DNA from 4 places in the Neobacillus camarae genome. Region 4 is predicted to be linked to each of the others. Evidence: riboswitches for the same ligand, from Rfam matches in the RefSeq annotation. Region 4 holds a riboswitch; each other region holds the start of a gene.
What was found. A riboswitch is a leader RNA that binds a small molecule or an ion and turns the genes downstream of it on or off. The one in region 4 is predicted to bind cyclic di-GMP.
Positions count from the first base shown of each region.

Region 1: linked by a shared signal. The riboswitch ahead of ACY8D0_RS09945 (DUF3789 domain-containing protein) and the one ahead of fliM (flagellar motor switch protein FliM) in region 4 are both predicted to bind cyclic di-GMP.
Region 2: linked by a shared signal. The riboswitch ahead of ACY8D0_RS01625 (anti-repressor SinI family protein) and the one ahead of fliM (flagellar motor switch protein FliM) in region 4 are both predicted to bind cyclic di-GMP.
Region 3: linked by a shared signal. The riboswitch ahead of ACY8D0_RS07765 (hypothetical protein) and the one ahead of fliM (flagellar motor switch protein FliM) in region 4 are both predicted to bind cyclic di-GMP.

Region 1 is NZ_JBUCKX010000002.1:460,217-466,190, reverse strand. It holds gene ACY8D0_RS09955 (REP-associated tyrosine transposase) at 1-284, opposite strand, end outside; partial or broken gene ACY8D0_RS09950 (YifB family Mg chelatase-like AAA ATPase) at 286-1,814, opposite strand; cyclic di-GMP riboswitch class I at 2,477-2,562, shown strand; gene ACY8D0_RS09945 (DUF3789 domain-containing protein) at 2,613-2,738, shown strand; gene ACY8D0_RS09940 (VanZ family protein) at 3,016-3,462, opposite strand; gene ACY8D0_RS09935 (UDP-glucose dehydrogenase family protein) at 3,674-4,993, opposite strand; gene ACY8D0_RS09930 (sugar phosphate nucleotidyltransferase) at 5,255-5,974, opposite strand, start outside.
Region 2 is NZ_JBUCKX010000001.1:346,620-352,593, reverse strand. It holds gene ACY8D0_RS01645 (YtxH domain-containing protein) at 1-254, opposite strand, end outside; gene ACY8D0_RS01640 (DUF1128 domain-containing protein) at 478-702, shown strand; gene map (type I methionyl aminopeptidase) at 738-1,490, opposite strand; gene ACY8D0_RS01630 (helix-turn-helix domain-containing protein) at 1,741-2,067, shown strand; gene ACY8D0_RS01625 (anti-repressor SinI family protein) at 2,111-2,281, opposite strand; cyclic di-GMP riboswitch class I at 2,310-2,404, opposite strand; gene ACY8D0_RS01620 (carbohydrate kinase family protein) at 2,632-3,744, opposite strand; gene ACY8D0_RS01615 (DnaJ family domain-containing protein) at 4,095-4,481, opposite strand; gene ACY8D0_RS01610 (hypothetical protein) at 4,629-4,784, shown strand; gene hutH (histidine ammonia-lyase) at 4,813-5,974, opposite strand, start outside.
Region 3 is NZ_JBUCKX010000001.1:1,686,373-1,692,346, forward strand. It holds gene ACY8D0_RS07740 (response regulator) at 1-99, opposite strand, end outside; gene ACY8D0_RS07745 (sensor histidine kinase) at 100-1,290, opposite strand; gene ACY8D0_RS07750 (DUF1700 domain-containing protein) at 1,485-1,997, shown strand; gene ACY8D0_RS07755 (DUF4097 family beta strand repeat-containing protein) at 2,001-2,960, shown strand; gene ACY8D0_RS07760 (GNAT family N-acetyltransferase) at 3,084-3,677, shown strand; cyclic di-GMP riboswitch class I at 3,761-3,844, shown strand; gene ACY8D0_RS07765 (hypothetical protein) at 3,874-4,095, shown strand; gene ACY8D0_RS07770 (PAS domain-containing protein) at 4,399-5,283, shown strand; gene ACY8D0_RS07775 (YciI family protein) at 5,474-5,770, shown strand.
Region 4 is NZ_JBUCKX010000002.1:888,220-894,193, reverse strand. It holds gene fliS (flagellar export chaperone FliS) at 1-184, opposite strand, end outside; gene ACY8D0_RS11955 (flagellar protein FliT) at 198-557, opposite strand; partial or broken gene fliN (flagellar motor switch protein FliN) at 573-842, opposite strand; gene fliM (flagellar motor switch protein FliM) at 940-1,881, opposite strand; cyclic di-GMP riboswitch class I at 2,006-2,092, opposite strand; gene ACY8D0_RS11940 (flagellar hook-basal body complex protein) at 2,245-3,051, opposite strand; gene ACY8D0_RS11935 (flagellar hook capping FlgD N-terminal domain-containing protein) at 3,064-3,480, opposite strand; gene ACY8D0_RS11930 (flagellar hook-length control protein FliK) at 3,493-4,572, opposite strand; gene ACY8D0_RS11925 (glucosaminidase domain-containing protein) at 4,681-5,364, shown strand; gene fliD (flagellar filament capping protein FliD) at 5,385-5,974, opposite strand, start outside.

The sequences.
Region 1 (5,974 bases), 430 kb from region 4:
CCCGTTAAGCGGTACTTCGTATTATAGTAATTGGCGTACCGTTTATTGACGAGTGACATCAATTTGGAGAGTGACACCTCCGAGCTACGGATTTGCAAGTGATAATGGTTGGTCATCAAGCAATAGGAGGCGATTTCGAATCGATAGTCCCGATGGAGTTGACTGAGGATATGGAGAAAGGCCTCAAAATCAGATGCGTTACGAAACAGCGGGTCACGACGATTGCCCCTGCAGACGATATGATAAAACCGATGGGGGATCCAGATACGCTTCTCACGTGACATATCAAGTTTCCCTCGCGACACTCTGTTGTTTTTGGTAGCTCCAGCGCCTTAGCGCCATTGCTTCCCAGATGGCTTGGTCGGAAATCTCTGCTTCCCCCGCCAAATCGGATATCGACCTGGCCAGCCTAAGGATTTTGATTTGCACCCGATTGCTCCAATTTTGCTTGGCTACCACATTTGTCAGCATGTTTTGCTGGTTACTCGATATTCGGCACGTCTCCAACAGAATCTCAACTGGCACCTTCGCATTGGTAACTTCTTGCTGATAACGCTCGTATTGGCGTTCACGAGCCAATTCCACCAATTTCTTGATTTCCTTGGAAGACTTGTTCCGAATGATGGATTGATTAAGGTTAACCGACTTTAAGGATAAAAGGATATCAATCCGGTCATACACTGGACCTGACAAACGATTTCGATAGGCTTGGATTTGTTTGGAGGAACACGTGCAATAGTGGCTGGCGGAGCCAAGGTATCCACAGGGGCATGGATTCATGGCACCGATCAGGATAAAGGAACAAGGATAGGTCACCGTGGAATGGGCCCGGCTGATCGTCACCTCGCCTGTCTCCAGCGGCTGCCGCAGCATATCCAGTGTCTTTTTGGGGAACTCTGCTATCTCATCTAAAAATAAAACTCCATGATGGGCCAAAGAAATCTCTCCCGGCCGAGGTGTGGATCCGCCGCCAATAATCGCAACAGATGATGCCGAATGATGGGGGTGACGATACGGGGTAGGATGGATTAATTTCTCACCCGCCAATTGGTATAAGCTCATAACTTCGAGCTGGGATTGATTGGTCAGCGAAGGCAGAATTGATGGAAAGGTTTCCGCCAGCAAACTCTTCCCACAGCCAGGCGGACCGCTCATTAACACATTATGCTCGCCAGCCGCAGCAATCATCAGAGCCCGCTTCGCCTGCTCATGACCGATTACATGGGCGAAATCCTTTAAAGGACGATGCGAAAACTGTGGTATAGGAGCCTCAGAGACCGCCGCTGGAATCAATGTCAAACTTTCCTGCCCCTCTAAATGCTGTACGACTTCTTCAATATGTTGGACCACCCGACAGTCTAGTCCTTGCAGCAGTTGGATGGGAATGGATGGGTCAAAAGGAAAATAAACCTTTTTGAGTCCGAGGCTTTTTGCCGCAGTCAATGCCGGCAGCATCCCTTCCGCTTTTACCACTGTCCCATCAAGAGACAGAGCGCCAATAAACGCCGTATCCAAAGGAATCTCGCCTTTAATAAAATTCAGCTCTTTTAAAGCGGCAATGGCAATCGCCAAATCAAACAACGGTCCATTTTTCTTCTGTTCCGCTGGCGAAAGATTCACCACCACCTTTTGGTCCGTCACGTCGGCATCAAACCGGCTCAGTGCCGCAATTACCCGCTCCCGTGACTCTTAACGGAGGCATCAGGCAACCCAACAATCACCATTGACTCCGTGCCAGGCGTAATCCTCACCTCCACCTGAACGCAGTAGCCTTCTAACCCTTTTAAGCCAATACTTGACACCTTCACAGTCATAAAACAACCTCCTGGAAAAGCCTCGTATTCTTAAATCTGTAACCTGCAAATAGCAATGGGAATTCTAATTAGTGAAGAGAGTGAGAAAAAATGATAGGAATCGTTAGAAAGGAGAAAATCAGTTGAGGAATACTATATACGGCAACCTAAGACTACACCCCCATTCTACCACTTCCCGTACAGCTAGCAACCATGCATTCTTCGACAAAATTCGCATTGTTCGGGTGGTGACAGGGTGGTGACAGGCACCGGAATTTTATAACCGTCTAATACCGGACAGGCAATCCGTCAACTTCCGGCCATTTTGGAATAGCAAATTTTTTATATTTTCCCTTTATATATAGAAGGAATCACAGTAATCGCCGTGGAATTATACCATGGTATAATTCCACGGCGATTACTGCATATTGAAAAATAACAAACTTTCATTCTACAAATCTCGACAAACTTCGGGCGGTGACAGGCACCGAAATATGTAGTTGTAACACCTTTCTTGCTGTAGCTAATCCTCCTTTACAAAAGCCATGATTAACAGACTGCTGGGCCTTTTGTTTCTTTACCGTTTATATTCTCCTGTTTTTTTGGTTTGCCCTTTGTTAATAGTTTATTTGCTATTTAGCATTAGCAAGATATGGTATAATATGATTGTAATAGACATAGTTCGTACGAAAGGGCAAAGCCGTTGAAAGATGGTGGCGCAAAACTATAGGGGCTACGGTTCTTGAAACTATGCCAGCCAGGTGCCGAATATGAAGCCTTCCTGCGAATTATGGGTTTAAAAAGTTCAGGAGGGGTACTATGTTATATTTTCTTGCAGGATTACTTGTCGGGTCCACTTTCATTGTTTTGATCATGAGTCTTATGATGGCAGCAAAAAATGGTGACCAGCAACTAGAAAAATTCTATAACCAGAATTTAAACTGATTTGTAGATCGACTCAATGTATACACATTAATGAAAACGGTTACAAATTATGGCGTAGCTAAAAGAATTGAAACCAACCTATATGGGAGTTGATTTCGATGGACGAGCAAGGGAATTTTCTAGTTGGGTTAGTATGGGGCACTTCTCTAAGTGTTCCATTGTGGTTAGCGTTTTTCGGCTGGTTGAGGATCATATTGCATTTTATCTTATAATTTATATACATAGAAAAGGCTCGGCTGCCACTCATTCGTGGCAGCCGAGTTTGAATAAGTACCGGTTAACGAGTCCTTGCCTTTATTCGTCTATTTACCAAATAGGTTATCGTCAAGAAAATAAAGGCACCAAATGAATCGATTAAAACATCCCTAAAAGAAGAGACTCTTCCTGGCATAAACGATTGATGGTATTCATCCGTCATCGCGTAAAAGAAGGTAATTAGCCATGCCAAGAAATAAGAGAATCGTTTTACACCCAGTGACTTAAACAATAAAAATGCAAGAAATCCGAACACTAGAAAATGGGTTGATTTTCTCATCATTAGGTTTAAAATACCAACCTCCTGATTGTCTGCACTTGGTGTACTGATTGCCTTATGTTCCGTTTCCACTATCTTGTGGATTGCTTTAGAGGTGTTTTCCCCTGTAAAATAGGGCAGCTGCGTAAAGCAAAAGATACATATCATCCATACAATCGCCCCTTTAGCCCACTTCTTCTGCTTCGTCACTACACTTCCCCCTTGTTGCCAAACAGGGAATCTAATCCCCCATCATCATATTATAAACAGCCAACAGGCCTTCATACAGGGAGACCTACGTTTATCTGGGCTGTTAAAAAAAGAATTTCATTATCTATGTAATGTATAAAGTTGTAATTCAAAAAGAGGAAGGACTTAAATCTCCTCCCTCTCATCATTTCTTCCAAGGCTCACTAAAGTATTATACCAGTGAAACCTCTAATGTATTTACTGTTTCTCTACCAATGGAATCATAAACAATTTTAGCTTTCTTCGCACTTGTTAAATCATAGCAATTACGACCATCAAGAATGATAGGGTTCTTCATTAACTTGCTATATTGTGATAGATCAAAGTCTTTGACCTCATCCCACTCCGTAAAGATAAAGCAGACATCAGCATCTTTAATTGTCTCTTCAATAGTTGGGCAATAAGTAATCTCGTTAGGGTATTTCTTCTCAAAGTTATCCACGCCTACAGGATCCCATGCTCTAACATTAGCGCCATCCTCCAGCATAATAGGGATATTAACTAAAGATGGTGCCTCTCTTAAATCATCCGTACCGGGTTTGAACGTTAAACCAAGAACGGCTATATTCAATCCTTTTAAACTATCAAAATACTTACGAGACTTCTTAATTAATTTGAGTTTTTGGTTTTCGTTTACATCAATTGCAGCCTTAATTGTTTTCAACTCATAATCATGGAAGTTAGCCAGCCAGTGTAAAGCCTTTGTATCCTTCGGGAAACAAGATCCACCATAACCAATTCCTGAATTTAAGAATCTATTCCCGATACGGCTGTCATACCCCATTCCAAGCGCAACATCATCAATGTCCGCACCAATGATTTCACAAAGGTTAGCAATTTCATTAATAAAAGAAATCTTAAGGGCTAGAAAATCATTAGATGCGTATTTAATCATTTCGGCACTTTTGCGATTCGTTACGACAATAGGTGCCTCAAAATCTTTGTATACTTCCCGCAGTACTTCTCCAGCTTCCTGATTTTCTACTCCAATAACAATTCTAGATGCGTGCAAGGTATCCCGTACAGCTGTACCCTGTGACAAAAACTCGGGATTGGAAGCAACTGATACCTTAACGTTATGAGCAAGGTTGTTTTTAATCAAGTCCTCCACTTTATCGTTTGTTCCAATCGGTACAGTTGATTTCACAACCACTACACAGTCTTTCTCAATGCTTTGGGCAATTTGTTCCGCAACTGCATACACATACGATAAATTAGCAGAACCATCATGCTTTTCAGGGGTTCCAACTCCAATAAAAATTACATCAGCATCTTTATATGCTTCCTTATAATTAGTGGTGAAGGTCAGTTTATTCATATTTTTTACCATTAGTTCATCTAAACCTGGTTCATAAATAGGGGAAACACCAGAGTTCATCAAGGAAACTTTCTTCTTATCTATATCAACACAAGAAACAGAATGCCCTTTTTCAGCTAAACACACACCTGTTACTAAGCCGACGTAACCAGTTCCAGCTACAGCAATTTTCAATTTAAATTCCACCTTTACTAGAGTAAGTAAAAAAATCCAGATGGGTTCAATTCACATTTTAGAATACAAATTAAATCAAACAAAAAAATAACAAATATTATTAATAACCTAACTTTAGCAGAGTTATATAATAGCTACGAAACTTCCACATTTCTGAACAAGGATTTCTATACAATTGATTCAATGTACTTGGAAGTTTTAAATCATTGGTTCCAGGATAGATTAATATAAAAAGGGAAAGAACTTAGTCCCTCCCTTATTTTATAAGATCACTTTTGCTTTTGACTTATTAAAATGATTAATGACATCATCCCATTCAAAGTAAAGGCGAGTGAAATCTTCCTCACTAATCCCCATTCCCGTTTGGACCTCAATAAATTCTAACTCCGAAAGTCCTTTAATGCCGTGTTTTTTTCCTGCTGGAAGATGAATAATGTCCCCTGCTTTCACACGAGTAATATAATCATCTAGGGCTAATTCACCTTCTCCACGGACAATCGTCCAAACTTCATCCCGTAAATTGTGGTAATGATAGCTGGAATTTTTTCCTTCATGGATGCATATTCGTTTTGTAACCATTTCGTTTCCGTCATCATATTGGGTATAATCCAGTACTCGGGACCAGCCCCAAATTCGCTCTTCATACATTGGGGGCTGGTTGAAACCACCAATTAAATCTTTAATTTTCGGGCTTGAAGCCTTATCGGCAACCAGAATCCCATCAGGACTAGCTGCTACTACAATGTCTTTTGTTCCAATGACAGTTACTGGGATATCGAGTTCATTAATTAAATGTGTATTAACGGAATCTTCACTAAGGACACCCTTACCTAGTTGTAAAGTAGCCATTTCTTCAGTTAATGTATTCCACGTTCCAAGGTCTTTCCAATAACCATCGTAAGGTAGCGCAACAATATGTTTAGCTTTCTCTACTACCTCATAATCAAAGCTAATCTTTGGAAGAGTTTTATATTCCAATTC
Region 2 (5,974 bases), on a different contig from region 4:
AATTCATCTACTTTTCCCATGATATAGGTAATATCCCCGCTAACCTGTTCTACCGTGTTTTTCACCTTAAGGGCTGTTCCCTTGATGGAATCAGTGACTTCACCAGGATTGAGGACGACATAAGAAATTTTCCCGGATACTTTTTTCACATTCCCAGCCATGACTGTACGGGTGTGCCGGTCGAAAAGGCTAACCGCCCCTCCTGCTATCGCCCCGATTAGCATTCCCTTCCAAAATTGATTTTTCCCTGTCATATTAACCTCTCCTCGCTTTTGAAGAAATATAATAAAAAATATTAATAAAACCCATGGTTGCTTTAATCATGTATAATGAAAATTATATCAATGCTTCCTCTCATTTATTTTGCTTGATAAATAGTCATGACGCAAGTTTCATTGTTATATTTATCCATGTCCGCATATTGGCTATTTTTTCAAGAAGTGGTGGGAATATAAATATATAAAAAGGGTGATGAATTTGGATTTAACACAAAAATCAGTAGAAAACGTGGAATTTATGATAGAAAAAATCAAGGAAAAGTTAAAAGTGTTAAACCTGGGAGCGATTAAGCCTTCCCATTTCGATGAAGAGATGTATGAAGAATTAAAGGAAATTTACGACATGGTTCAAAGGAAAAGTTCGTTTAGTCCCAGTGAAATGCAAGCTTTGGCGGAGGAATTAGGAACTTTAAGAAAAAAATAAAACAGATCACTTCGATCTGTTTTATTTTTTTCTTATTATTCTCCTTGATCAGTCAAGATGATATTACCGTCTTTTGTAATCGCAATGGTATGTTCATATTGGGCCGAATAGGTACCGTCCACTGTCCTTGCTGTCCAGCCATTCGTATCCATTTTCGTGTAGAACCGTCCGATATTGACCATTGGTTCGATGGTAAAAACCATTCCTTCCTTAATCCGTGCTCCTTTTCCAGGCAGTCCATAATGCGGAACATCCGGCTTTTCGTGGATCACTGCACCAATCCCGTGCCCGATAAAATCGCGGACAACGGAAAGTCCTTCAGATTCCACATACGTTTGAATTGCGTGGCCGATATCCCCAATCCGGTTCCCTGGTATAGCCTGTTCAATCCCTTTATACAATGCTTCCTTTGTTACGTTTAATAAATGTTCCGTTTCCTTCGATACGTTACCAACAGGGTAGGACCATGCGGAATCGGCAAGTGCTCCATTGTAGTTGACAACCATGTCAATGGTCACGATATCCCCCTCTTTTAAAGGTTCTTTTCTCGGGAAACCATGGCATATTTCGTCATTAATGCTTGCGCATGTTGCATATTCATACCCTTTATATCCCTTTTGCTCAGGAGTTGCTCCATGATCACTTAAAAACTTCTCTACGAATTGATCAATTTCCCAAGTCGTGATTCCTGGCTTAATCAGCTTAGCTATCTCTTTATGGCAAGCAGCAAGTATTTCTCCTGCTTTTTTCATGGCATCAATTTCTCGTTGCGATTTCAGAACAATCATTCTTTTCCCGCCTTTATGGATAATGTTATGTGAATGGAGTTTATTAGTGCTTATAGATTAACAATACAGTTAGATTTGGCACACTTTTAATATTAACTCTATATCAGCTTTTTTTCAAAAATAGTTTTGTCTTCATTTCTCAGCTAATATTTTCGTTATTTTGTCATATTCATTTGTTCTTAATATGGTACTTTTCTATTCTTTTTGGTATTATTAATTTATAAATATTTGATATGGGTGTGTGAAAATCATGATTGGTGACCGCGTAAAAAAATTCCGGCAAGAGAAACGAATGTCACTATCTGAGCTTGCTGAACAAGCAGGAGTCGCTAAATCCTATTTAAGTTCTCTTGAAAGAAACCTTCAAAAGAATCCTTCCATACAGTTTCTCGAAAAGATTGCTGCTGTATTAAATATTCCTGTCGAACATTTAATACATGAACAAATAGACAAAGCCGAGTTAGATAGTGATTGGATGAATTTGGTACGCGAGGCAATGAATTCTGGTGTATCCAAAGATCAATTCCGGGAATTCCTCGAATTTAATAAATGGAGGAATAATAACCAAGACAACTAAAGGTTAACTAATTTCAAAAAAAAGCATCCTACAAATTTTATCATTATTTGTAGGATGTTTTTTTGGGTTGGTATTCAGCTAGTTTCTCCGGGAGTGTATTCTTATCGAGGAAACTCCGTACATCTTCCACCGTTAGGCCAATCTCTCTCGCTTCCATAATTAAGGCGAGCCATTCAATATCGATTACTTCCGCTTCACGAATTCCCCTGTCCATTCCAATCCTCCTAAAATACTTTCGTATTCCAGGCAGCCCGGCCATCATAGTAAGGAGAGTTTGTCTTACCGTAGATCCTCGGCTTTGCGTCCCTGATTTTCAGCAGGTTTGCCTTTTTCTGTTGCGATGAAGCAAGTAGTAGTGCATATGATATAGAGACTTAACAAATTCATGGGTCTTTCCGCTTAAGTTTAATACAATCTCCATTATATGGTGTTGCTGTAGAACAAAGTGTTATATTTTGTCATTAATTTTTAATTTTTAACTTACAATTTATGACACTTTTTTCATCAGGGCAAAGGAAAAGGGACTTCCAAGTGAAATCCCCAGCTTGTGCATATAGTTTTTTGTCAGTGAGAGACACACTTAGAGAAATACTTTTGAAATACCTCTATCAGTGCGCACTGGTTTAATTTAGGATTTACTGTTTCATTCGACTGAATCGTTATTAACGAACAAGAAAGACCCACTTTACATGCATCCTCCGGAATGAGTCCCTTTAGATGGCCGTACAATATTCCCGCAATAAGGGAATCTCCGGCACCCGTAACGTCCATCACCATGACATCAGGTGCCACCAATGCGCCTGCTTGTCCCGATTGCGTGAAATAGATTAATCCTTGTTCTCCTCTAGTTATCACCACTCGCTCGGCACCTTTTTTTAAAATTATTTCCGCCGCCCGAAAAAAATCGCCTTCTCTGTTAATCGTTAGTCCTGATAGAGCCTCGGCCTCCCTGTGATTGGCAATAAGCCAGCTGACTCCTTCAAGGGATTCCGGCAGTTTTTTAGTCTTAGGCGTCGAAACAGTGGCGATGCAAAGGGGAACATGATAGTCATGACAGATTTTTATTACTTGGCGCACAACATGTTCAGGGTAATTGGTATCGAGTAGAATCATCGCGGCATCTTGCATATGATACCAGTTCCTTTCAATAAAGTCATCGGCCGCTTCATCATAAATGGCCATATCAGCTAAAGCAACCGTCATTTGACCTTCGTTGTCTAGGATGGCCGTATAGGTACCTGTTGTTTTGCCTTGAATGACAGAGGAGGGAGTGACGTTGACATAGTCCCTTGTTTCCTGTAGCAGCCATTCGCCTTGTGAATCTGCTCCGAACTGGGCTAAAAGGGAAGCGTTCATTCCTAATCTGCCAAGGTTCTCGGCAACATTCCTGGCCACTCCGCCTTTTGATCTTGTGCTCACTGCCGGATTAGAAGTTCCAAATGTCAAAGGATTTAACACCTGTATTTTTTGATCGACATTAGCACCGCCGATGCAGAGGATTTTCTTTTCCTCTGGCAGTACGTAAGGGCGGCCAACGATTTTTCCATATTTTATAAGCGATGCCATTATAGTTTCTATCTCAGTTACAGTCATACCGGTCATTTTTGCCAGTTCACGCTCAGATATAAATAGGTTTGACTTCATAAATTCAAATACAATTTCTTCCTGTCTATTCATAGTCAGCCCATCTTTCCCTAACACCAATTTTTAAAATGCCTACCTATTATCCTAGCATGAAAAAGATAGGATTTGTTCAAAAAAGTCACAATAATGTAAAAATATTCATAACGATTATCACATAAATATTTGTCTAAATTGTGAAAATGAAATATGATATAATCAACATATGAATATACTTAATATTATTAATATTCTAACAACTGGAGGTGATTATGGTTGACTATTGTCCACGTATTAAATTTTTCCATCCCAATTGCCTTTATTGTTTTTGCAGGATTCATTCTTGACCGGATGTGTAAACCGGATAAAACCAGAAAAAAGGCTGGGGACGAGTAATGAAACGGAATTCAATAGTCCTTATTTGTTAATTTCTCTTGAATCTTTAACTCATAATTTTTAAAAACAGCTGAGTTTGTCTTAACACGGCGCTTTGACATCAGTTGGTTATATTTAAGCAGTGTTTGATTTAATCTTCTTTGCAAGTTTGCTCGGTCAGTTTCATCCTCACAATGTTTCAATAAGTCTTCCACCGTCATGAATTCTCGGCGTAAATCAGTTTCTTCTTGGGTGTATCCCCCGTTTTTTAACAATTTATAGGCCATGCGCAGCTCTTCCGGTATCCCTGATAAATCTTCCAGCTTAAGCGGTCTCCCATATCCCAGCAGGTTATCAAATTCACCTTCTGCATATGCCTTTTTGATGCGGTCTTCCGCGAGCGTGTGAAATAAATCCATACTCATGGCCTCCTTTATACCCTATTTTTCATCAATTATATCAAAGTTCTTGTGCTTTACTGACAAGTTTTTGACAGCGGGAAACGCGTAATTATTTTTCATCGCTTTGGAAAACCTACATACAGACAAACGAAAGGAGTGTTGATATTGGCACGCGGAGAACATTTTAACCATAAAAATAAAAACCACCCCGGAAAATTTCCTAAAGACAACATGACGGAAAAGCACGCAAAAGAAGCCATTGGCGATGAAGAATTCATCGTTGTGCAAGAGGCGTTTAAAAATAGGCTGGAAGAAGAATAGCAAGGCGTGATTGGTTTCACGCCTTTTTTTATATTTCCGTCACTTCAAATGTTACAAGCCATTCTGCCATCTTTTCGATATCCTTTGAAAATGCACGATCCTGATGAATGGAGGGTACGACTTTTCTTCCCAAATCATAAAACTTCCTCGTTTGGGAGGCCATCTTTTCAATCCCACGGTATTCTACCGCCTGCATCGAGCAAATCAATTCTATGGCAGAAACTCTTCTCGCATTTTGTATGATTTGATAGGCATGGCGTGCCGCTATTGTCCCCATGCTGACATGATCCTCCTGATTCGCTGAGGATGGAATGGAGTCCACGCTTGCCGGATGAGCCAACGTTTTATTTTCCGAGACAAGCGAGGCAGCAGTATATTGCATAATCATCGCTCCAGATTGCAGTCCCGGCTGGGGACTTAAGAAGGGCGGCAAATCATTTAATTGCGGATTTACTAGCCGTTCAATTCGCCTCTCTGAGATATTGGCTAGCTCCGCCACGGCGATTTTCATAAAATCCATGGCCAATGCAATCGGTTGGCCATGGAAATTTCCGCCGGAAATTACCTTTTGGCCGTTATCAAAGATTAACGGATTATCCGTTGCAGCGTTGATTTCAATTTCTAATTTTTCTTTCACATAATCAAGCGCTTGGCGGGTCGCACCGTGAACTTGGGGGATACAGCGGAGTGAATAGGCATCCTGAACCCTTAATTCTCCTTGTCTGGAAGTGAGACGGCTGTCAGTAAGATAACCCCGTATCCGTGCGGCTGTTTCAATCTGTTGCTTATAACCTCTCGCGCTATGGATTTCCCCGGCAAAAGCATCAATGATTCCCTGCAAACCTTCCAAAGTCATGGATGCGATAAGGTCACATTGATTAGTAAGCTGGTCCGCCTCAATATAGCCTACCACTCCCATGGCCGTCATGGCTTGAGTCCCATTAATTAGGGCAAGCCCTTCTTTTGCTTCCAACCGAATCGGTTGTATTCCTTCTTGGCGAAAAGCGGTTATCGATTCCATCCGGGCCCCTTTGTAAAAAACCTCTCCCTCACCGATCAAAACGAGGGCAAGGTGGGATAATGGAGCCAAATCGCCGCTCGCACCAAGAGACCCTTGTTGGGGAATTACAGGTATCACATTCTTATTAACCAACTCTAACAGCTTGTCAATCACGACTGGTCTTACTCCC
Region 3 (5,974 bases), on a different contig from region 4:
CCCCACAATTTCAATTTCATTATCCATATCTAACACGATGGATAAACTTTCACGTATCAGCTCTTGATCATCCGCTATGACTAGTTTAATCCCGCTCATTTAGGCAACCCCCTTTATAGGAACCGTAATGGTAAGTTTTACTCCACGATCGTTTCCACTTGTGATTTCAAGATTTCCATGCAACTCCCCAATCCGTTCTTTCATCGCGGTTAGGCCGAAGCCAGGCTGAGAATCCTCCATAGGACTTCCATCGTTTTCAATGGTTAAAACAATGTCCGAGGCGGTAAAAAGACAATCAATCATTATCTTTGAAGCGCTGCCATGCCTTTTAGCATTGGTGAGTGCCTCTTGAAGGCAGCGGATGAACACGAGTTTTATATTTTTGGAAATAGGCATCTCTTTGCCATGTAAGTGGAACTGTACATCGGTATCGGTATTTTCTTTAAAATTAGCCGCAATCTGATGTAAAAGGAAAGACAATCGCTCTTCATTTTCCTCTGGCGCAATTTGATGAATGTGCTTTCGAATATCATCTAAGCCTTTACGAGAAACATTCGCTAGCATTTCTATTTTCTTTTTTGCTTTCTCCACATCGGTTTCCAGCAAATACGATACCGCATCTAGTCCAACAGTAACTGAAGTAAAATGATGGCCAATCGTGTCGTGCAGCTCTTGAGCCAGCCGGTTCCGTTCTTGAAGCAGCGTGACCTTCTCAATTTGCTCGGCATATTGCTGAAGCACCCGATATTGCTCTTGGATTAATTTATATTGTTTACTATTTTCTTCGATCATCCGTTTGGTCCGTTGCTGCGACTGAATGACATAGTTAAAACAGGCCCCAAAGCCGAAAAAGATAAAGATATCGATGTACTGCATCAGATAGGTGGCTGTGTCAGTAGTCCATAAACGCGGGATCGGGAAGACAATAAAAAATAAGGGAAAGGTCCACTTCGCCGTCTGTTTGGTGGCAAGGTAACCGATCATTAAGAAAGTCATGATGACGGTAGAGGTGCCAAGGTCAAATTGTCGCACGATATTAAAATAAATGGCAGCTCCGCCTGTCACTATCAGTTCGGCAACAGGGTAGAAGATCGGATTTTTGTAGCCGGGCCTCCAAAAAATATGGGGGACAATATAGGAAACTGTTAATATACCGATAAAAACGAAAAAAGATAACCCTCCTGATTCTTCCCTATGAAGAATAAAGTAAAGAACACCAGAAAGATACCAGCATAGTCTTAGGAAAAAAATAAACCAGTCCACCCAGATCCAATTATGGTCTGTCTTCATGTTACGCCCCACCCCTGATACTTTTTACCTATCCTTACCTATCTTACAAGAATTTGGACATTAGTCATAGCCTAAAAATAAAGAATTTTATTAAAAAGGCTGTAATTAGCTTTATTTTATGACTGGCTGCACTACGGTCATATGACTTTTTCTTTGTATGATAAGGCCATAGGGTAAAGAAAGGAACGAAGAACATGAATAAAGAAGAAATGCTCCAAGAGTTAGATGAGCGATTAAAAGGGCTGCCGCTTGAGGACCGGGTAAAACTGGTTGAACTATATAAGGATCTAATGGAAGTGGCAAATGAAAATCGATTAGCGGACCCCAAATTATCCGCGACATTAGAAGATACCTATCCGTTGCCGAGCGATACTGAAAAAGATCCTTACCGTAATATGGGTCGAATCATTCTGGCATCCCTCAGTTTATTTTTCTTTAATCTCATTTTTGTATTAGGTCCTGTACTTGCGATTTTTGGAGTTTATTTGTCACTATGCATCGTAGCAATTTGCTTTGTATTATCCCCGCTATTTGTCCTGACACAGGTGTTTATGGGCGGATTTACAAACTTCGAGTTATTTTTATCGTTGATTGTTTGCGGAGTAGGAGTGGCTCTCGGAGCAGGTATGGCTATAGCTGGGAAAGGTTTCTACAAGCTTTTAAGTAAATACGTAAACTGGAATAGTAGACTAATAAAAGGAGAATAAAAAATGAGAAAATTAATGTACGGGGCGTTAGCATTAGTAATAATTGGAGTGGTTGGTGTGATTATGTCCATCAACACTTCCGGTGCGGAGGCATTTACATTCAGTTCTGTGGGTGTTCATCAATCAAAAGAGGCATCAGCCGAAGGAATCCGAAATGTACGCATTGAATCACCAACTGTCGATGTCAAGCTTGTGTCAACTAACGGAGATAAGATTGAAGCAGAATTTTCAGGAAAAGCAGGGAAAAAGAGTAAAAATCTTTATAAGCTAGATATGGCCAAAGACGGCAATACCCTTAAAATCACAATGGATAAGGAAGATAAGTTTCAATTTATGATGTTTAACTTTACCAAGGTAGAACTAAATGTCAAAGTGCCAGAAAAAGTTTATGATTCGATTGAAATCAAGGCGGCATCCGGTGATATAAACTTAGAGGAAATTCAAGGAAAAGTCATAACGATTGAAACACAATCAGGGGATATTAAAGCTACAGACGCAGTGGCCGAAGATCATTTTGTGCTTCATGCATCTAGTGGAGACATCGTGGCTTCTGAAAATCGCTCCAATCAAATGGAGTTTGTAACAAGCAGCGGCGATATTACGATAAACAATAACGAGGCCAAGGGAACTGATTTAGTTACTAGCAGTGGTGATATTGTATCAGGGAATACGGTATCCGAGGACATCAAGATGAATACTTCTTCTGGAGACATTGTTGCAAAAATGAAAGAAATGAAGGGGAATGTCGAGTTGGAAGCTAGCAGCGGTGATATCGATGTGAGTTTCACCAAATCACCGACCTCATTGAAAGTGGATTACAAAACGAGTTCAGGTGATGGAATAGCCCATTTAGACGAGATGAATTACTCAGAGAAGTCAGAACATCGAATCGTTGGAAAAATCGGAGACGGCAAGGTTACATTAACAGCGAGAACAAGTTCAGGTGATTTTACTATTCGATGATACCTGCTCAACCATTAAATCCGGCTTTTACAGTAAGCCGGTTTTTTTGTGTGAACTGAGCAGCTGGTGTAAGCAGGTATTGTTTCATAGAGTGGCGAAATTAATTCCCTATAAAGGGAGAGGATGCTATTGGAAACAGAAATAATCTTAAATGGGGAGTCCATTTCTCTTATTCCACTAAAAGTTAAGTATAAGGAACCATTATTTGAGGCTTTAAATAGTCCTGATATTTGGGAATATACCTGGCGGCAAGTGAAAACAGTGGAGGATCTAGAGCAAATAATAATGACAGCGATGGACAACAAAAAGGCAGGAAAGCAAATCCCTTTTGTTATAAAGGATAAACTGACAGGAAAAATAATCGGAACGACTAGAATTGGTGATATTGATTTGGTTAATCGCAATGTGGAGATCGGTTGGACCTGGCTTTCACCAGAAGTTTGGAGAACCAACGTAAACACAGAATGCAAATATTTATTATTAAAGTATTGCTTTGAAGAACTAAACGTCATTCGGGTTCAATTTTCGGTTAGTGGACAAAACTTACGATCTCAAAAGGCAGTCGAGCGAATAGGGGCAACAAAAGAGGGAACTTTTCGAAAACATAGAATCAAACCAGATGGTACCATACACGACAATATATTCTACAGTATAGTGGATGATGAATGGGAGTCAGTAAAAGAAAGATTGATGTATTTATTAGAGAAAAAATATTGATTACTAATTAACACTTTTTTAGAATTTTTGTTTTCAATTATTGTAAAAATGTAATATAATTTTAATAATAAAATAATTATTTTAATAGAAAAAGGCAAACCACTCGAAAGATTGGGACGCAAAGCTTCAGGTCTAAGGTGTTACACTATGACGGCTGAGTTGCCTAAAATAGAACATATTTTAGGGGTGTATCTTTGTGGCAGCTCTTGCTTATGAACAAGAACCATATTTTGATGTTAGAGTACTAAGTGATGAAAATCTAGTAGAGTTATATGTTAATTCTATACTGGAAAAGTATGATCATGATGTAAAAGTTTTGGAAGAAGAATTATTGGTAAGAAGGTTATTTTTGGTCGCCTTAGAATGGTATGATAATAAAAAAAGCGTTTTTCGCTTAAGTAAAGGGATTCTAAGTTAACTATCTGATCTGGCAGAAAAATAGCTCCGGAACCAAAAATGCAAATGGCAGTCTTAAACAAGGCTTGGATAAGCTTAAATTAACAAAAAAGTGCAATGGTTTATTATAGCCGCTGCACTTTTTTGTTTGGACATTTCTTCTGGAGCAATGGAGATGGGAACAAAATTACTGAAGCTCAACATGGAGAAATTTCAATCGAAAGTGAAATCACCCGGATACTAGGATCGGGAAAAAATATCCTTTGTTTTACGTTATAAGATGAAATATAATGGTAGAATCAAATTTAATCGGAGTCTAGTTAACATGCAGGAAATATCGGATATTCAGCAAATGTTCTCGTTAATATCAGAAAAGTCCCTAAACATTATCTCATCTATTTCAGCTGATGGAGTATTCACTTATATCTCTCCCAATGTGAAGGCATTACTTGGATATACTCCAGATGAAGTTGTTGGGAAACCCGCAGCATCTTTTAACCACCCTGGAACCAATACAAAATTTCTAGAGCATCGCGATTCGTTGTACGTCGATCAGGATACGGTACGATTTACCGGTCAAGTTCGGCATAAAAATGGAGAATATCGGTGGTATGAGACTACAGCTCAATATATCCGCAACCATTCAGGAGATATCATACAAACCATTGGGGTGGGGCAGGACATTACAGACCGTAAAGAAACAGACGAGACAATTGCCTACTATGCCTATCATGACAGTGAAACTAAATTGCCAAATCGGCGTTTGTTTAAGAGACGCCTCCGTCTACTTTTAGAGGAATCTAAAAGTGAATGTCATGGACTGATGTTGCTTGATTTGGATGGTTTTAAGCACGTCAACGATACTTTTGGCCACGATATTGGTGACCAACTTCTTATAGAAGCGGCAAAAAGGTTGACATTCGCAGTGGGAGACAAGGGTTTTGCCGCCCGTTGGGGTGGTGACGAGTTCACGGTTTTTCAAGCGGATGTTAAATGCCGGGCTGATTTTACTTCTCTAGTTGAGCGGATTAAGGAGGTAATCTCCGAACCATTTAAAATATCGGGCCATACGATTTGCATTGCAGCAAGTATTGGTGTGGCATTTTCTCAAGAGGATGGGGAAACGGTCGAAGAGCTGATAAAAAATGCGGATTCGGCGATGTATCGTGCCAAAAATCAGGCGAAAGGTTTGAATGGTTCTCATAACTAACAAGGACTCGTCGATATTCCAAAAGCCAAAATCGATAAAAACCGTTTGACGAAAGCAATAAATTAATAGGATACGGAAAATTGGCGGGCTAGTATGCCTGCTTTTTTTGTGGGCGTTTTAATAAAGGAAATGGACGCGAATAAGTCGAATTTTTTTATTAAATAACTGATGAATTAGGGGAGTAACTAGGATGGAACAATTTGTATACTTAATCAAACCAACACGGCCAGATTTTTTGGAAACCATGACAAAGGAAGAATCAGAAATCATGGGACATCATTTTGAGTATCTTCAAGGCCTTTTAGATGAAGGCAAGCTAATTTTGGCGGGACCTTGTCTAGATGGTGCATTCGGCATTGTTGTCTTTCAGGTTGAATCCATGGAAGCCGCTTATAAAATGATGGAAAATGACCCATCTGTCTTACAGGGAATCATGACGGCAGAAATTCATCCGTATAGAGTTTCACTTATCAATAACAAATTATAAGGGTTAAGGACAACGGAATTGTTTTATAAGTTATTGGTTTTTTACGGTGGATTCATTTCATATATGATCTGGAAATATTGAAGACTGACTCAAAAAATAAGTAGTTCCGTTTCTGTGGAGAACATTCGAAATGGCATACTATAATAGCAGACCAATTCACCTATGATTTGGTATCTTCCTTATCCTTTTATAACAATGGTTATG
Region 4 (5,974 bases):
GCTCTGTAAGAATTTCCTGCGTTTTTATGATTAAAGAATGGGCCTTCGCAGGGTCCTTATTCTCGATGGCCACTTTTGCCTGATAGAGATTTTTGACCCCGCCATTATAGAGCATGAGTGTCAGTTCTTCAGGTTTGGCCGTTAACACCTGGTTTCTCTGGTAAATTTCGTTTAAATTCTTCATGTTTCCACACTCCTTACTTCCGCCGGTCATAAAAAACACCCTTAGGAACTGCCTGCCAATCTTCGTACTGCCTCTTGACGAATTGATTATTTTGCTCGTTCCTGTTTCGGCTGGACATTTCCCGCATCACACGCTGAAGCTCTGGTTTGATTTCCTCTTCCAGGGACAAAAGCTGGTTCAAAATCCTGCGAATGAATTCATTCATTAGTGGCTTCCCCGCTTTCTCATCCAGCCGGTTAATGGCGGTTATGCATTCTTCCCGCTGCCCGATGAGTTCCGGTACCTTCTCCTCGGCCCCCTGCTTCAGCGCCTCCAAAACCCTCACCGTTAAGTCCAAATAATGATTAAGTTGAGCCTGTTTTTCCTCATACATATGTTTGGATCCCTTTTATAAAGGTGATTGGCAAATTTCCTTAATTCTTACGCCAAAGTGCTCCTCGATGACGACCACTTCGCCCCTGGCAATCAGCTTATTGTTGACAAAAATATCAACCGGCTCCCCTGACATCTTGTCCAGCTCCACAATGGAACCGCTCGTTAATTCCAGCACCTCGCTGATTTTCATTTTGGTTCTCCCCAGTTCCACGACAATCTCTAACGGGATCTCCAAAAGGAGGTCTAAGTTCATTTGTTCTGTTTGAGGTCCTTGGTCAGGATCAGGCTCAAGCTCTGTAAACAGAAACGGCTTTTCGGCCACTTCCTGCCTGTCACCGCCAAGCAAGGCAGCCATTTCATCCTGGGTGAGTTTCCCCTGCTCAATCACGCGCCCTCTCTCCTTCCACCACATGTTCAATTTTCATTGCTACCCTGGATTTCTTCGTGCCAGGATGCGCGAAAAACTTCACTTCTTCATTGACCCTTACTTGCAAAGGCTCATCGACCAGTTGGTGCAATTGAATAACATCATTCACAGAAAGTCCAAGCAGTTCCTCAATCGTGATGGATGCCCGTCCCAATTCTGTAATAACCGGAACCGTCAAATGCTCAATCCGCCCTTGCAAAAATTCACTTTCATCCTTGTTCTTCGCCCATTTTCCATGTCCGTACCAGTTATGGGAGGACAGTTTGGGTATAAACGGCTCTAACAATATGTAAGGAATACACAAATGCATCATCTGTTCCATCTTTCCGATGGTAATCTGGAAGCGGATGACGATTACGGTTTCAGTGGGAATTCCCAATTGTAAAAACTGCGGATTGGTTTCCATATTGACATACGCAAGCGGCAGGACCATAATATCGCTCCAGGCCTTCTGAAGAATTTGGACCACGCCCTCAAGCAGGCGCTTCAATACGTTTGATTCAATCGGCGTAAGAGAAGTTCTTCCCCATTCCCCAATGGTCCCCTTACCGCCCAAAAGACGGTCAATCATGACAAACGCCATTTGCGGATTCAATTCCATCGCCATGCGGATGCCCTGCTCTCCGGATTCAAACACACTTAAAATCGTGGTATCGGGCAGCTGATTAATGAATTCCTCGTACAGCATCTGTTCCACACTGGCGGCATCCACTTGGACAAACGTCCGCAATTCAGAGGAGATAAACGAAGCAAATTGATAAGCAAAGTTCTCGTGAATTCTAGTCAGAACCCGGACCTGTTCCATTGATAACCGCAATGCTTTTTTAAAATCGTAGACTTTTGGTTCAGCTGGGCCACCACCAAAACTTAGGGAATTCGGCATACCATTGTCCATTTATTCACACCTCTTATTCCTTAAAGACTATTTAAATATGCCCACAAAAAAAGACGAGACCACCCCGAAGAATAGTCTCGTCCATAGCAAATAAACATAGATAGTTTAGGACAACAAACCTATTATCGGTAGCTGGCGAGCATACTGTATTGACAATTTAGCCCCTTTAGCTTTGCGTCACTGGGTTTCCCCAGGTTTGCCTTTATCAATTTTCGAATTATTCTAGGAAAATGATAACATTACAAATATATATTTTCAAATAAATTTTGTAGAATACCCCCATAAAATGACGAATGCGTTCGAATTATATATATTTTTGTCAAAAAAAGGAGAATATCTGGGATGATATTCTCACATTGGTGGTTATCGTTTTAAGTTTACTAGTTCCTCCAAAATGGAGTCGGACACGGTGATGATTTTCGCATTGGCTTGGAAGCCCCTTTGAGCGGTGATCATGTCGGTCAGCTCCTCTGACAAATCGACATTCGACATTTCCAGGGCGCCTGAGATAATCGAAGCATCGCTGCCCTGTTTTAGCAGACCTGCCATTCTGCGGCTGTCGGCATTTGGGGTTAACGAATATAAAGATCCTCCCGCTTTATCAAGCCCGCCTGGATTGTTTACCTCTACGGTTCCGATTTTAATAGTGGAATCTACACTGTTGCCTTTCGCATCCACCCCAATGATCTCCCCGGTGGAGTCAATGGCAAAGGAAATGTATTTATTCGGAATGGTAATTGTGGCACCTGTTTGATCTAAAACAAACAAGCCATTTTGGGAGACCAACTGATTGTTACTGTCTACTTTGAAATTGCCGGCCCGTGTTAAAAACTGTTCCCCGGCCGCATTTTGAACCACAAAGAAGCCATCTCCATCAATATAGAGGTCGGTGCCGATATTCGTTGTCGTCGGGCTTCCCGGCGTAAACACCGTATCAATGCTGCCCACTTTAGTTCCCAACCCGACTTGTATCGGATTGGTACCGCCTGAGGCGGGATTATCCTTGGGTCCAGTTGCATCCTTTACGGTCTGGCTGAAGATATCTTCAAACATGACCCGGCTTTTTTGAAATCCTACGGTATTGACGTTTGCAATGTTATTACCAATGACATCTAACTTCGTTTGAAACCCTTTAAGCCCTGATACTCCTGAATTTAATGAACGTAACATGTGGTTTTCCCCCTAGTTTTGATTGATTTCCATGGAAGTGATGCTGCTCGATACAATTTCTTGGTCACCGACTTTGTAGTAGACCTGATTGTTTTTATAATTAATCCCCGTAACGATTCCGCTCTCCTGTGCATTGGTTTCAGGATTCGTCCAGGTGACGGTATTGCCCAACACGTACGAGTGCTGACTGAGATTATTGCTTGACTCGAGGTAGGCTGTCAGCGAGTTATTTAAGTTGGACAACTGCTCCAGTACGCTGAGCTGCGCCATTTGTCCAATGAATTCCCCGTCCTGCTGCGGCTGGGTCGGGTCTTGGTTTTGCAGTTGGGTGACCAATATTTTAAGAAACGCTTCTTTTCCTAAATCTTGTTTTGCCTGGGTGCTTGCGGATGCGGTTGTGTAGTTGTTGATAGAATTAATCGTTGTCACGGCTGGTCCTCCTTAGGCAGTTGTGTTAATTTGTGAAGCCCCATCTATAGGCAAATCATATTCGCGATATTCTTCTTGGGGCTGTATCGCTTGCAGGCCGCCACGCTTTCGGGAATCCGGCTGTTGGCCTTGTCTGCCATGTGAATCTCCCCGTTGCGAGAGGGTTCCCATGAAGTTGAGGGCCGGGCTTTGGATTTGCTGGGTGATATCGATTTTGGCCACTTGCAGTCCTTGTGTTTCAAGGCTGGAGCGCAATGCTTGGACATTGGTTTCCAACAAGTCCTTACCAAGCGGCGTGCTGGTCAAGAATTCTGCGGTTACTTGTCCATCCTGAATTTTAACTTTGACCTCCACTTTCCCTAAATGCTTCGGCACCAGAGTAAAGGCCGCCTCAATTCCATCTTCGGAACCGGACACTTGGATAGCGGACTCGATAAACTGCGTGATGTCTTGGTCGAAACGATCCGCCCGTACGGTTTGAGCCGGCATGTCGGTCGGATCCCCACTAGGGGCAACCATGGCCTGAGTTGTCATTTCATTTCCGGATGACACCATCACCTGCGGTGTTAAGTTCACCACTTGAACATCATCGGTCGCCTTTTGTGGGGAGTCCCATCCACTTACATCTTCTTTAGTCTGCATTTGAAAGGGGATGGCTTCTTCTTTGTTAAGTGTCGGTTCCGCTAGGGATCTCCCATCCAATACCTGAAAGGTGCCTGTTCCCGATTGCTGTTCTCCAGTCACTCCATCTTTCGTTTGAAGTTCCATAGCCGGTATGTCGGGGTGTTCAGGTAACAAGGCAGCTGGGATATCTCCTGTTGTCACTACTACCGGTTGAAGCAATCCCTCCTGATTAGATTCAACATCGGGATTTCCCGCATTAGGACAAAGCTGATTTATGCGGCCTGCCTGTTGAAGGAACGGGAACAGCAGCAATTGAGGTAGGTCTGCATTTGGCTCACTTTCCGGTTCTTCCTCCTGGCTGGACAATTGGAGCAACAGATCAAAAGCAGCAGTCGGTTCTCCCTCTTTTCCAGTTGTTTTACTCGGCTGTTTGCTGAGTTGATTCTGTATTGCTGCAAGCTGGATCACTTTTTTCACCTACTTTTTAACAAATAAGTATTTTTTTAGAAAAGTTATTTTCATAGAGGTATAATAGAGATAAAATAAAAACAAACACGTGATAAGGAGACGACAGCTATGAATATCGGAAATCTGTCCACCAATTGGTTGCTTTACAAAACCATGATGGACATTTCACGTATCGGACAAAGTCCATCAACCTCTCTATCCGGCTTGAACAGCAGTTCGTTTGAACTTCTGTTGCAGCAAGCTCTCCTGCAAGCTGAACTCAATCAAACTAGCAATTCGGATATTTCTTCATTGCTATTTTCCGGCTTGAATTCCTACACGGCCGGTGATGTATCCGAACCTTTGCAAGCAACAACCGGTACAGAGTTAAATACTGCCGCAATCGATGCTGATGCCCTGAACTCTTATTTAAAAGGTGTGTTGCAAAATACCGGGCAATACTTCGCCGAGGCTGGGGAAAAGTATCAAATCAGCCCCGCGCTCTTGGCTGCGATTTCGATTCATGAGACTGGCAACGGAACCTCTAATGCTGCCCGGTTTAAATATAATGTAGCTGGGATGATGGGCAAAAACGGGTTAAAATCCTACGACTCGATTCAGGACAGCATTTTTGATATGGCCCGTAACCTGCGGGAAAATTATTTGGACAAGGGTAAAACATCGATTGCTCAAATTGGAGCCAAATACGCGCCGATTGGCGCAGCCAACGACCCGAATCAGTTAAATAACCATTGGGTGACTGGCGTTCAACGCTATTTTGATACGATAACCGGGAAGACCGAGCTCGCTTAATGCGGGGGGTCTTCCTTTTTTTATTGTCCGGTTTGCTGGTACAGCCATGAGCTTTGGGAGTTGAATTGAGAGATGGCCTGCTCCATAGCGGAGAATTTGCTGTAATATTGGTCTTCCTTTTTCGATAATCGATCGTTTTGCGTGCTAATATCATTTTGAATGTTCGTCAATAATTTACCGATGACGCTTTGGTCGTACAGGCTGTTTCCCGTATAACCGGCCTTGCTCGTCAGGTCTTTGATACCGTTCTGAAAGATATCGGAGAGCTGATTGATGAAGCCATTGGTCCCTTTATCCGTATCCCCAAGCTGTGAAAACAACTTTTCCACTGCGTCGGGATCCTCTTGGATTGCTTGTCGTAGCTTGGTTTCATCGACATACAATTTCCCCTTATCCTGATAGCTATTGGAGGAAATTCCAATCGATGCGAGCGAATGATAAGTACTGCTGCCGTTATCGACGATGGATGTCATGGCACCGCGTATCTTGTTTACAACATCAGTAAGAATCCGGTCACTCCGGAGAAGACCGCTCTTGGCTTTTGTCTCCCATAATTCTACTTGTTTCTCGCTCATCTCAGTGCGCTGCTCGTCCAAAAGCGGTTGATAGT